Regions from separate parts of the Streptomyces colwelliae genome, predicted to be linked through region 2. Evidence: riboswitches for the same ligand, from Rfam matches in the RefSeq annotation. Region 2 holds a riboswitch; the other holds the start of a gene.
The links. Region 2 has a riboswitch for ZMP and ZTP ahead of ACNFOC_RS04200 (phosphoribosylaminoimidazolecarboxamide formyltransferase). Riboswitches for the same ligand answer to the same signal wherever they lie in the genome.
Positions count from the first base shown of each region.

Region 1: another riboswitch for ZMP and ZTP. It lies ahead of ACNFOC_RS32825 (bifunctional 5,10-methylenetetrahydrofolate dehydrogenase/5,10-methenyltetrahydrofolate cyclohydrolase); the one in region 2 lies ahead of ACNFOC_RS04200 (phosphoribosylaminoimidazolecarboxamide formyltransferase).

Region 1 covers NZ_JBLTJC010000199.1:130-4,525, forward strand. The annotation lists partial or broken gene ACNFOC_RS32810 (ABC transporter ATP-binding protein) at 1-767, shown strand, start outside; gene ACNFOC_RS32815 (hypothetical protein) at 847-1,143, opposite strand; gene ACNFOC_RS32820 (nuclear transport factor 2 family protein) at 1,315-1,680, shown strand; ZMP/ZTP riboswitch at 1,940-2,024, shown strand; gene ACNFOC_RS32825 (bifunctional 5,10-methylenetetrahydrofolate dehydrogenase/5,10-methenyltetrahydrofolate cyclohydrolase) at 2,046-2,894, shown strand; gene ACNFOC_RS32830 (CU044_5270 family protein) at 2,895-3,794, opposite strand; gene ACNFOC_RS32835 (RNA polymerase sigma factor) at 3,888-4,396, opposite strand, start outside.
Region 2 covers NZ_JBLTJC010000011.1:43,225-47,620, forward strand. The annotation lists gene ACNFOC_RS04180 (hypothetical protein) at 1-126, shown strand, start outside; gene ACNFOC_RS04185 (VOC family protein) at 113-862, opposite strand; gene ACNFOC_RS04190 (VOC family protein) at 934-1,350, opposite strand; gene ACNFOC_RS04195 (helix-turn-helix transcriptional regulator) at 1,361-1,771, opposite strand; ZMP/ZTP riboswitch at 1,920-2,004, shown strand; gene ACNFOC_RS04200 (phosphoribosylaminoimidazolecarboxamide formyltransferase) at 2,035-3,192, shown strand; gene ACNFOC_RS04205 (IMP cyclohydrolase) at 3,288-4,361, shown strand.

The sequences.
Region 1 (4,396 bases), on a different contig from region 2:
GTCCTCGACGCGGCGCGGGCGTCGTCACCACGCAGGACGCCCTTGACGACGTCCGCTTCCGCTACGCCGACGACCTCCCCTACGTCCACCACGGCGTGACCTTCGAGGTACCGGCCCAGGGCATGACGGCGTTCGTCGGCCCGTCCGGCGCGGGCAAGACCACCGTCTTCTCCCTCATCGAGCGCTTCTACGACCCCGAGTCCGGCGCCATCACCCTCGACGGCCGGGACCTCGCGGAGTGGGAACTCTCCCAACTCCGGTCCGCCATCGGGTACGTGGAGCAGGACGCCCCGGTCCTGTCGGGTTCCCTGCGCGACAACCTGCTGCTCGGCAACCCGGACGCGGACGACGACGCCGTCACCCGCGTCCTGAGGACGACCCGCCTCGACGGCCTGGTCGCCCGCCTCCCGAAGGGCGCCGACACTCTCGTCGGCCACCGCGGCACCCGCCTCTCGGGCGGCGAACGCCAGCGCGTCGCCATCGCCCGCGCGCTGCTGCGCCGGCCCCGGCTGCTGCTCCTCGACGAGGCGACCTCGCAGCTGGACGCGGTGAACGAGGCGGCCCTGCGCGACACCGTCGCCGATGTGGCCCGTACGACGACGGTCCTGGTCGTGGCGCACCGGCTGTCCACGGTGACGATGGCCGACCGGATCGTCGTCATGGACGCGGGCCGGGTCCGCGCGGTGGGCACGCACCGGGAGCTGGTGAGCGCGGACCCGCTGTACGCGGAGCTGGCGGCGACGCAGTTCCTGGCGACGACTGGCTGACCTCGGGGAACGACTGAGGGCCGCCCGTTTCCGGACGGCCCTCAAGGTCTGCGTGCTCCGCGGGATCAGTGCTGCGGGCTCACGGCTCGATGCTGGGGAGGAGTCCCGTGACCGGCGCGGCGAGGTCGGTGACCTGGTGCAGCTGCTGGAGGTCGTTCAGGTGGTTCAGCCCCTGGAGCTGACTGGCGACCCGCGGGACCTCCGCCCGGTGCTCGGCGGGGATCTCGCTCACCGCGAGCGAGTCCAGCAGGGCGACCGGGCTGACCTTGCCGTCCTTGAAGGCGGGCGCGTCGGCGGCGTTCGCCATCGGCGCGACGAGGCCGGTGACCCCGACCGCGAGACCAACGGCGGCGGCAATACGTCGTGTTGAGATCATGCCCTCAGCAACGCGCCCGGTCCCCGCGCGGTCACGGGCACGGGTGGGCGCTCACCCGTCAGGCGGAGTGTGCCGCCCGGTTTGCCGACCCGGGCGTGACGGAGGAGTCTCGTAGGAGAGGCCCTCCGCGGCTCGCTCCTGTTCGGGCCGCGGCCCTCCGAGGAGGTCACCATGGGCACTGCGGCACGCCCCGGCTTCGACACCGAAGCCCTGCGCCGGGGCATCGAGGATCACACAGCGGCGACACTTCTGTCGCTCTACGCGGACGACGCCGAGATCCACGTCGTCGACCACCAGACCCAGCCCAGTCACCCCAAGGTCCTGCACGGCCGGGACGAGATCGGCGCGATGCTCGCCGACGTCTACAGCCGCGACATGACGCACAAGCTGGAGCAGTGCGTCGTGGAAGGGGACCGGGTTGCTTACAGCGAGTCGTGTCAGTACCCGGACGGGGCCAGGGTCCTCGCCGAGTCGATGCTCCTGCTCCAGGACGGCAAGATCACCCGGCAGACCATGATCCAGGCATGGGACGGCTAGCGGGGCTGGTACCGAGGGTCCGGATCAGCACCCGTCTGACCTGGACCTTCTCGGCGAGCACCGCACCCGCGCGTTCCGTCGTGACGCGACGCCGAGCAACGGTTACCGCAGCGGGTCTGCGCGCGTCCGCCGCTCTCCTGGGGTCGGCGCTGCGGGCGGCGCGATCCCACCCGCTTCCGCCGCCGCCTGCCGGTCGGACCCGGCACGTCCGGCGTCGGTGAGCGGGCCCCTGACGGTCGTAGGACCGTCCGTTAGGCTGTTCGTGGGTCGTGACTGGCGCTGAGGTGGAGCACCACCGTGGAGCGGCCCACGCGGAGTCGATGCCGTGCGCCTGGGCGATTGGTCAACCAGCTCAGGAGTGGATCATGTCCCAGGCACGACTCATGGACGGCACCGCGCTCGCCCGGCGCATCGTCGAGGACACCGCGAAGAAGGCCGCCGACCTCACGGAGCGCACCGGTACGGCGCCCTGTCTGGCGACGGTCCTGGTCGGCGCGGACCCCGCGTCCGTCACGTACGTCCGGATGAAGCAGAACCGTTCGCGCAAGGCCGGCATCGAGTCCCGGCACGTCGAACTGCCCGCCACCACGACCACCGTCGAACTGGTCGGCACCCTCACCGCGCTCTCCACCGACCCCACCGTGCACGGCATCCTGCTCCAGCACCCGATGGGTGAACACATCGACGAGCGGGCCGCGTTCGAGGCCATCGCGGCGGAGAAGGACGTGGACGGCGTCACCTTCGCGTCCTTCGCGACGATGAGCTTCGGCCTGCCGGGCTTCGTGTCCTGCACGCCCGGCGGCATCATGCGGCTGCTCGACGAGTACGACGTCGACCCGTCCGGCAAGCGGGCCGTCGTGGTCGGCCGCAGCGCGATCCTCGGCAAGCCGGCCGGCATGCTGCTGCTCGCCCGCGACGCGACGGTCACCTACTGCCACTCCCGCACCCAGGACCTTTCGGCGGTGGTGCGCGAGGCGGACATCGTGGTCGCCGCCGTCGGACGCCCCCGCCTGATCCGCGGCGAGGACATCAAGCCCGGCGCGGTCGTCATCGACGCCGGCTACAACGCGGGCAACGTCGGCGACGTCGACTTCGACTCCGCCGCCGAACGCGCCTCGCTGATCACGCCGGTACCGGGCGGTGTCGGCCCGATGACGATCGCCACGCTCCTGGAACAGACCGTGACCGCCGCCGCCCGGCAGCTCGGGGTGTGATCAGCGCGTCCACGCGCTGTAGTCCATGACGTCCCCGGCCTTGACGCCGTACTCGGGCTGGTCCTTCGTGAAGGTGCTCTCCAGTCCGAGGACGGCGCCGGTGGCCGGGTCCATGATCAGCATCAGGCGGCTGCCCGACTGCCGATACACATACGCCTGCCCGTGCCGCCCGAGGCGGTCGGTCACCTCCCCCACCGGCCGCAGCCCGTCCGCCCCCGCGAGCAGCCGCGCCAACGCGGCCGACTCACGCGCCCCGAGCGTCCAGTGGTCCAGCAACTCCCCCACGGCCGCAAGGAGTTCGGCAGTGGTCAACGGCGTCTTGCTGTACGCCGTCTCCTGGAGGTACGCCCGCAGTCCCGCCACGTCGTGCGGGGGCCGGGCATCGGGCGGGACATCGCTCCAACTCGGCGGATACGTCGTGTCCTTGAGGACATGCCCGTTCTCGACATCACGCTCCGTGTGACTGTCGTCCGCGTTCCAGCGCACGATGCGTTCCTCGGGGACGGTGACGGGTGGCTTGTCGTCCGACATGCCGAGACTCCAGGACTGCACGTGGGTTCCCTTGCGCAGAACGGGAGTTCCGTCGACGGCGACCGCCGCGGCGAGGGCGGCGAGCTGCTTCAGGGATACGGGCGTGGAGTGCGCCTGCACGACCAAGGGGCGGGGAGCCGCCACCGCCGGGGTACTGCTCGGCCCGCTCAGCACCAGAGTGAGCACGGTCGCGGCAACGGCAGTTGCGGCCGCGAGGCTCCAGAGCAGTCGGCGGCGCCGTGAACGCCGTTCGTACAGCAACCGGTTGAGCCCGCGCTCGGCGTGATGGTCGAGCGGCCCGTCGCCATAGAGGGGCCCATCGCTTGTGAACGGGTTGGCGCTACGAAGAAGTTCAAGCTCATCAGCCATGACGATGTTCCTCCGGGGCGACTGTGGCGCCCCAAAGGGGCGCGGGGAACTGCGCGACCAGCCACGACGGCGCAGCAGCCAATCGACAACACATCACGCCGCTCCTCCGGCCACCGCACTCAGCCTCTCTATCTCCGCTCTCAACCGCCGTCGCGCCCGGTGCAACCGCATCGCCGCAGCCCGCACCCCACACCCAAGAACCACGGCAACCTCCTCCACACCCAGTTCCTCCCACGCCGTAAGCCTCAACACCTCCTGGTCGCCTGACGACAACCGCGCCAACGCCTCGTGCACCCACGCCCCGGGGGCATCCGCATCAGGGCTGGCCACGACCTGCCGCCCATGCGCACTCTCGTCATTGCCCAGCCGCTCGACGAGCCGACGCCGCCGCCCGTATCCCCGCACCGCGTTGGCCAGGCAGTTACGGGCAACGCCGTACAGCCAGGGCAACGGAGCCGCCGGCAGATCCGCGCGGCGGCGCCAGGCGACGGTGAAGACCTCCGCCACCACTTCCTCGACCTCGCCGCTCCGCCCGTCCAGTCGCCGCGCAACGTAGCGGCTGACCGCCCAGTAGTGCTCGCGATAGGCAGCGGCGAAGTTCT
Region 2 (4,396 bases):
CCCGGCGGGACGCCGACGCCGTTGCTGAGGCAGGACGGCCAGGACACGGCGAGCGCCTGTCCGAGGCCGACGGACTCGCGGTACGACGACCCCCGGGTGATCGTCGTCTGCGTCAGGGGCGGTTAGGCAGCCCGCCGGTCTCCGGGTCGCGGCCGGTCAGGCAGTAGACGCCGCCCGCCGGGTCCCGCATCACCGTCCAGTGCTTGCCGTGGGAGACGACGGTCGCGCCGAGTTCCTCGTGCCGTGCGACGGCCGCGCCGATGTCCGCGCAGGCCAGGTCGAGATGGGCGGCGGCGAGGTGTTCCTCGCCGAGGCGTTGCAGCAGGATGCGGATCGGCAGGCCGGGCGGGGGCTTGAGCACGTGGAACTCGGGGAGCGCGCCCGCCAGCGAGGCCCAGTCGGGCAACAGGGCGCTCCAGAAGGCGACTTCGGCGTCGTAGGAGCCGGGGCCGATGTCGAGGGAGACCTGGTCGAGGCGGCTGCCGGCCACGACGGGCGGTCGTACGGACTCGCCGTGCCAGGGGACGGCGCAGAACAACTGACCGCCGGGGGACCGGAGTACGGCCCAGCCGTCGTGCTCGGCGACGGTCTCCGCGCCGAGTCGCAGCGCGGCGCCCACGAACGCCGGTACGTCCTCGACGGAGAAGTCGAGATGAGCGCCGCCCGCGCCCGCCTCGACCCCCTGGACCTTCACACAGGCGTCGGCCCCCTCGGACAGCAAGGTGACGAACTCCCCCTGTTCACCGCGCGGTTCGGACAGCCGGGTGTTCGTGACGGCCGTCCAGAAGGCGTGAGCCGGGCCCAGGAGGCCGAGCGGGCGGTCGACGAAGGCGTGGGTCCAGCGGATGGTCGGTGCGCTCATGGCGTGATCGTAGGCGGGAGCATGCGACGCGCCCGCGTGATTTTCGGCCCGTCCTTTTTTCGGTCCCGCCTTCAATCGCCGCTGCGCTGCATGAACCGCAGCATGTTCCCGGCCGGGTCGCGGAACGCGCAGTCGCGGACGCCGTACGGCTGGTCCGTCGGCTCCTGGACCACCTCGGCGCCGGACTCCTGGACGCGGGCGTAGAGGGCGTCGCAGTCGGCGGTGGTGAAGTTGACCCCGCGCAGAGTGCCCTTGGCGAGCAGTTCGGCCATGGCCTGCTTGTCGGCGGGGGAGGCGTCCGGGTTCGCGGCCGGCGGCTCCAGGACGATCTCCACGTCCGGCTGCAACGGCGACCCCACGGTCACCCACCGCATGCCCTCGAAACCGACGTCGTTACGGATTTCCAGCTCCAGGACGTCGCAGTAGAAGGCGAGCGCCTTGTCGTGGTCGTCGACGGCGATGAAGCACTGGCGGAGTTTGAGATCCATGGACGACAGGCTAGGGGCGGAGCGGTGGTCCCGCCCGGTTCGGGCGGGTGAAAGTGCGGGCCACGCAGGACGGGATCACCGCGCCCGCCTCGTGGGAGCGGGCGCGGTAGGCGCTCGGGGTCTCGCCGACCAGTTCGGTGAAGCGCGAGCTGAACGAACCGAGCGAGGTACAGCCGACGGCCATGCACACCTCGGTCACGCTGAGGTCGCCGCGCCGCAGCAGCGCCTTCGCCCGCTCGATCCGCCGGGTCATGAGATAGCTGTACGGCGTCTCCCCGTACGCGGCGCGGAAGCTGCGCTGGAAGTGGCCCGGGGACATCAGCGCGGTCCGCGCGATCGAGGCCATGTCGAGCGGTTCGGCGTACTCGCGGTTCATGCGGTCACGGGCCTGGCGCAGCCGTACGAGATCGTCGCGGTTCACGTCGCCCAGGATGGCACGGGTGCGGCGTCTTGACCTCGGTCCAGGAACGCGAGGGAGAGGGGCTCCGCCGTCGGTCGGGACGGGCCGACTGGCTCCCCCCCCCACACACAGCCTGACCGATCACCACGCCGTGTCTGCCGATACAGTGGTGCCCGGCCGCGACTGGCGAGGGTGGACAACCACCGGGGAGCGGCTGTTCTTTCACGTGAGCGTCGACCGCCTGGGCGCCTCCGCCAGTGAATTTCCGCTGAGGAGGCCAAGACGTGGATCTGCGTTACGGAATCAACCCACAGCAGCAGCCGGCGCATGCCACGCCGGTGGGGCCCGGCCGGTGGCCGGTTCGGGTGGTGCAGGGAAGCCCGTCGTACATCAACATGTTGGACGCGCTGAACGGCTGGCAGCTGGTGTGTGAGGCGAGCCGGGCCCTGAAACGGCCGGCGGCTGCTTCCTTCAAGCATGTCTCACCCGCCGGTGCCGCCGTGGCCGGGCCCGTCGATGACGTGACAGCGGAGCTCTACGGCGTTCAGCAGCCCGATGTCGGCCCCCTGACCAGTGCGTATCTCCGCGCTCGCGACGCCGACCCGAAGTCCTCCTACGGAGACTTCGCCGCTGTCTCGCACCCGGTCGACGCGGAACTTGCCGCATTGCTGGCCCGCGTGGTCTGCGACGGCATCATCGCGCCGGGCTATGCGCCGGGCACCGTGGGAACGCTCGCCAAGAAGAAGAACGGCCGCTTCCTCGTCATGGAGGCGGACCCGGCCTTTGTGCCGCCGGAGCGTGAGACGCGCGAGGTCTTCGGCCTGCGCCTGGCCCAGCAACGGGACGAAGTGCCGCTTGCCGCCACGCTGTTGGAGAACGTCGTGTGCGGTGCGCTGCCCACGACGGCCGCGGAGGATCTTCTGCTCGGCCTGGTGGTGCTGCGTCACACCCAGTCCAACTCGGTGTGCTACCTGCGGGACGGGGTGACGCTGGGCATCGGCGCGGGACAGCAGTCCCGCGTCGACTGCACGCGACTTGCCGGCGCGAAGGCCGACACCTGGTGGTTGCGTCGCCATCCGGCGGTTCGAGCTCTCGCCTTCCGGCCGGACATCCGACGCCAGGACCGGATCAACTGGCAGATCCGCTTCATCGAGGGTGACCTCACGCCGGACGAGAGCACCCGCCTCTCCCGTGCGCTGTCCCAACCGGGGGAAGAGCTGACCGGCAGCTCGCGCGCCGAGTGGATGGCCCGTCTGAAGGGCGTCGCGTTCGTCTCCGACGGGGCTCTGCCGTTCCGCGACAACGTCGACCACGCACACCGGCACGGTGTCCGCTACATCGCCGAGCCGGGCGGATCGATCCGTTCCGCCGAGGTCGAAGACGCCTGCCGCGAGCATCGGATCGCCCTCGCACGCACCGGCCTCAGGCTGTTCCACCACTGAGGAACCATGCCCTGCGACGACGCTCGTGGGGCGCTGCGTCAGGAAAGCGCCGTCGACAGGGATGCCGTCCTCGGACCGACCAGAAAGGGCACCGCATGCTCGACCTCCACGACCTGTTGTCCGCCAACCCCTACCCGGGCCGCGGGGTCCTGTGCACCCGCACCCACTCCGGAGCGGTTCTGGGTGGTTACTTCCTCACCGGACGCAGCCCTGCCTCGCGCGACCGCGCCCTGCGACTGATCGACGGTGAGCTCGTGGTCGGCCCCCGCACCATGGGGAAACATGATCCACTGCGCCACTACGCCGCCGCCACGGCTACCGGTGGCTGGCTGGTTCTGGGTAATGGTGAGCAGGTGTCCCAGGCCGCGGAACGACTCCGTGCGGGAGCCGCGCCCACCGAAGCGCTCAGCGGCTTCGAGTACGAACCGGACCCGCCGATCCGGACGTCCCGGATCACCGCGCTGATCAGCCGCGACGGCGGACGCACCGCCGTTTTCGGAGCCGCCCGGCCCAGTCGCGCCGCACGCCTGACCAGCAACGTGATGACCCTCGCCGTGCAGGATCTGGAACCGGGCGAGGCGGTCCTGCTGACCACCTACGACTCCGATGGCGAACAGGTCTCGGTCGCCGCTCCCTTCACCGAGGCCGCTGTCAGCGCCAGGAACGCCGAGGAACTGTTGGACGAGATCTGGTCCGCGCTCGACGAACGGTTCAGGATCGCTGCCGCCGTCCTTGATCCTGCCCCAGGGACCAGGGTCGGCGATCCGGCGATCTGCTTGAGCTGTGACGCTTGTAGCGCCCGCCTTCTGCCCCAACGGTCGCTTGGGCGTGGGTCCGTGCGGCAAACCCGTGTCGTGGACGGGCGGGACGCCTGGGAGACAGGCCGAGACAGGCTTCCTGTGACACATTCCGATCTCGCTCGCCGCATCCATGCCGTCTCCCACCTCGAAAGCCACTTCACGCTCCGGTCCGGACGGGCCGCCACGGAGTACTTCGACAAGTACCGGTTCGAGGGCGATCCCGTTCTACTGGACGAGATCGCCCAGCGGATGACGCCACCGGCGACGAGGTCGGCGAGGTGCGGGTACTTCACCCGCACCTCGATACTCAGCGATGCTGCCGGGCCGCTGCCGGGTATCGAGCATCCAGCAGGCCGCGCCCTCGGGTAAGGACGCGTGGCCCCCGCGGATCAGCGAGATCACGT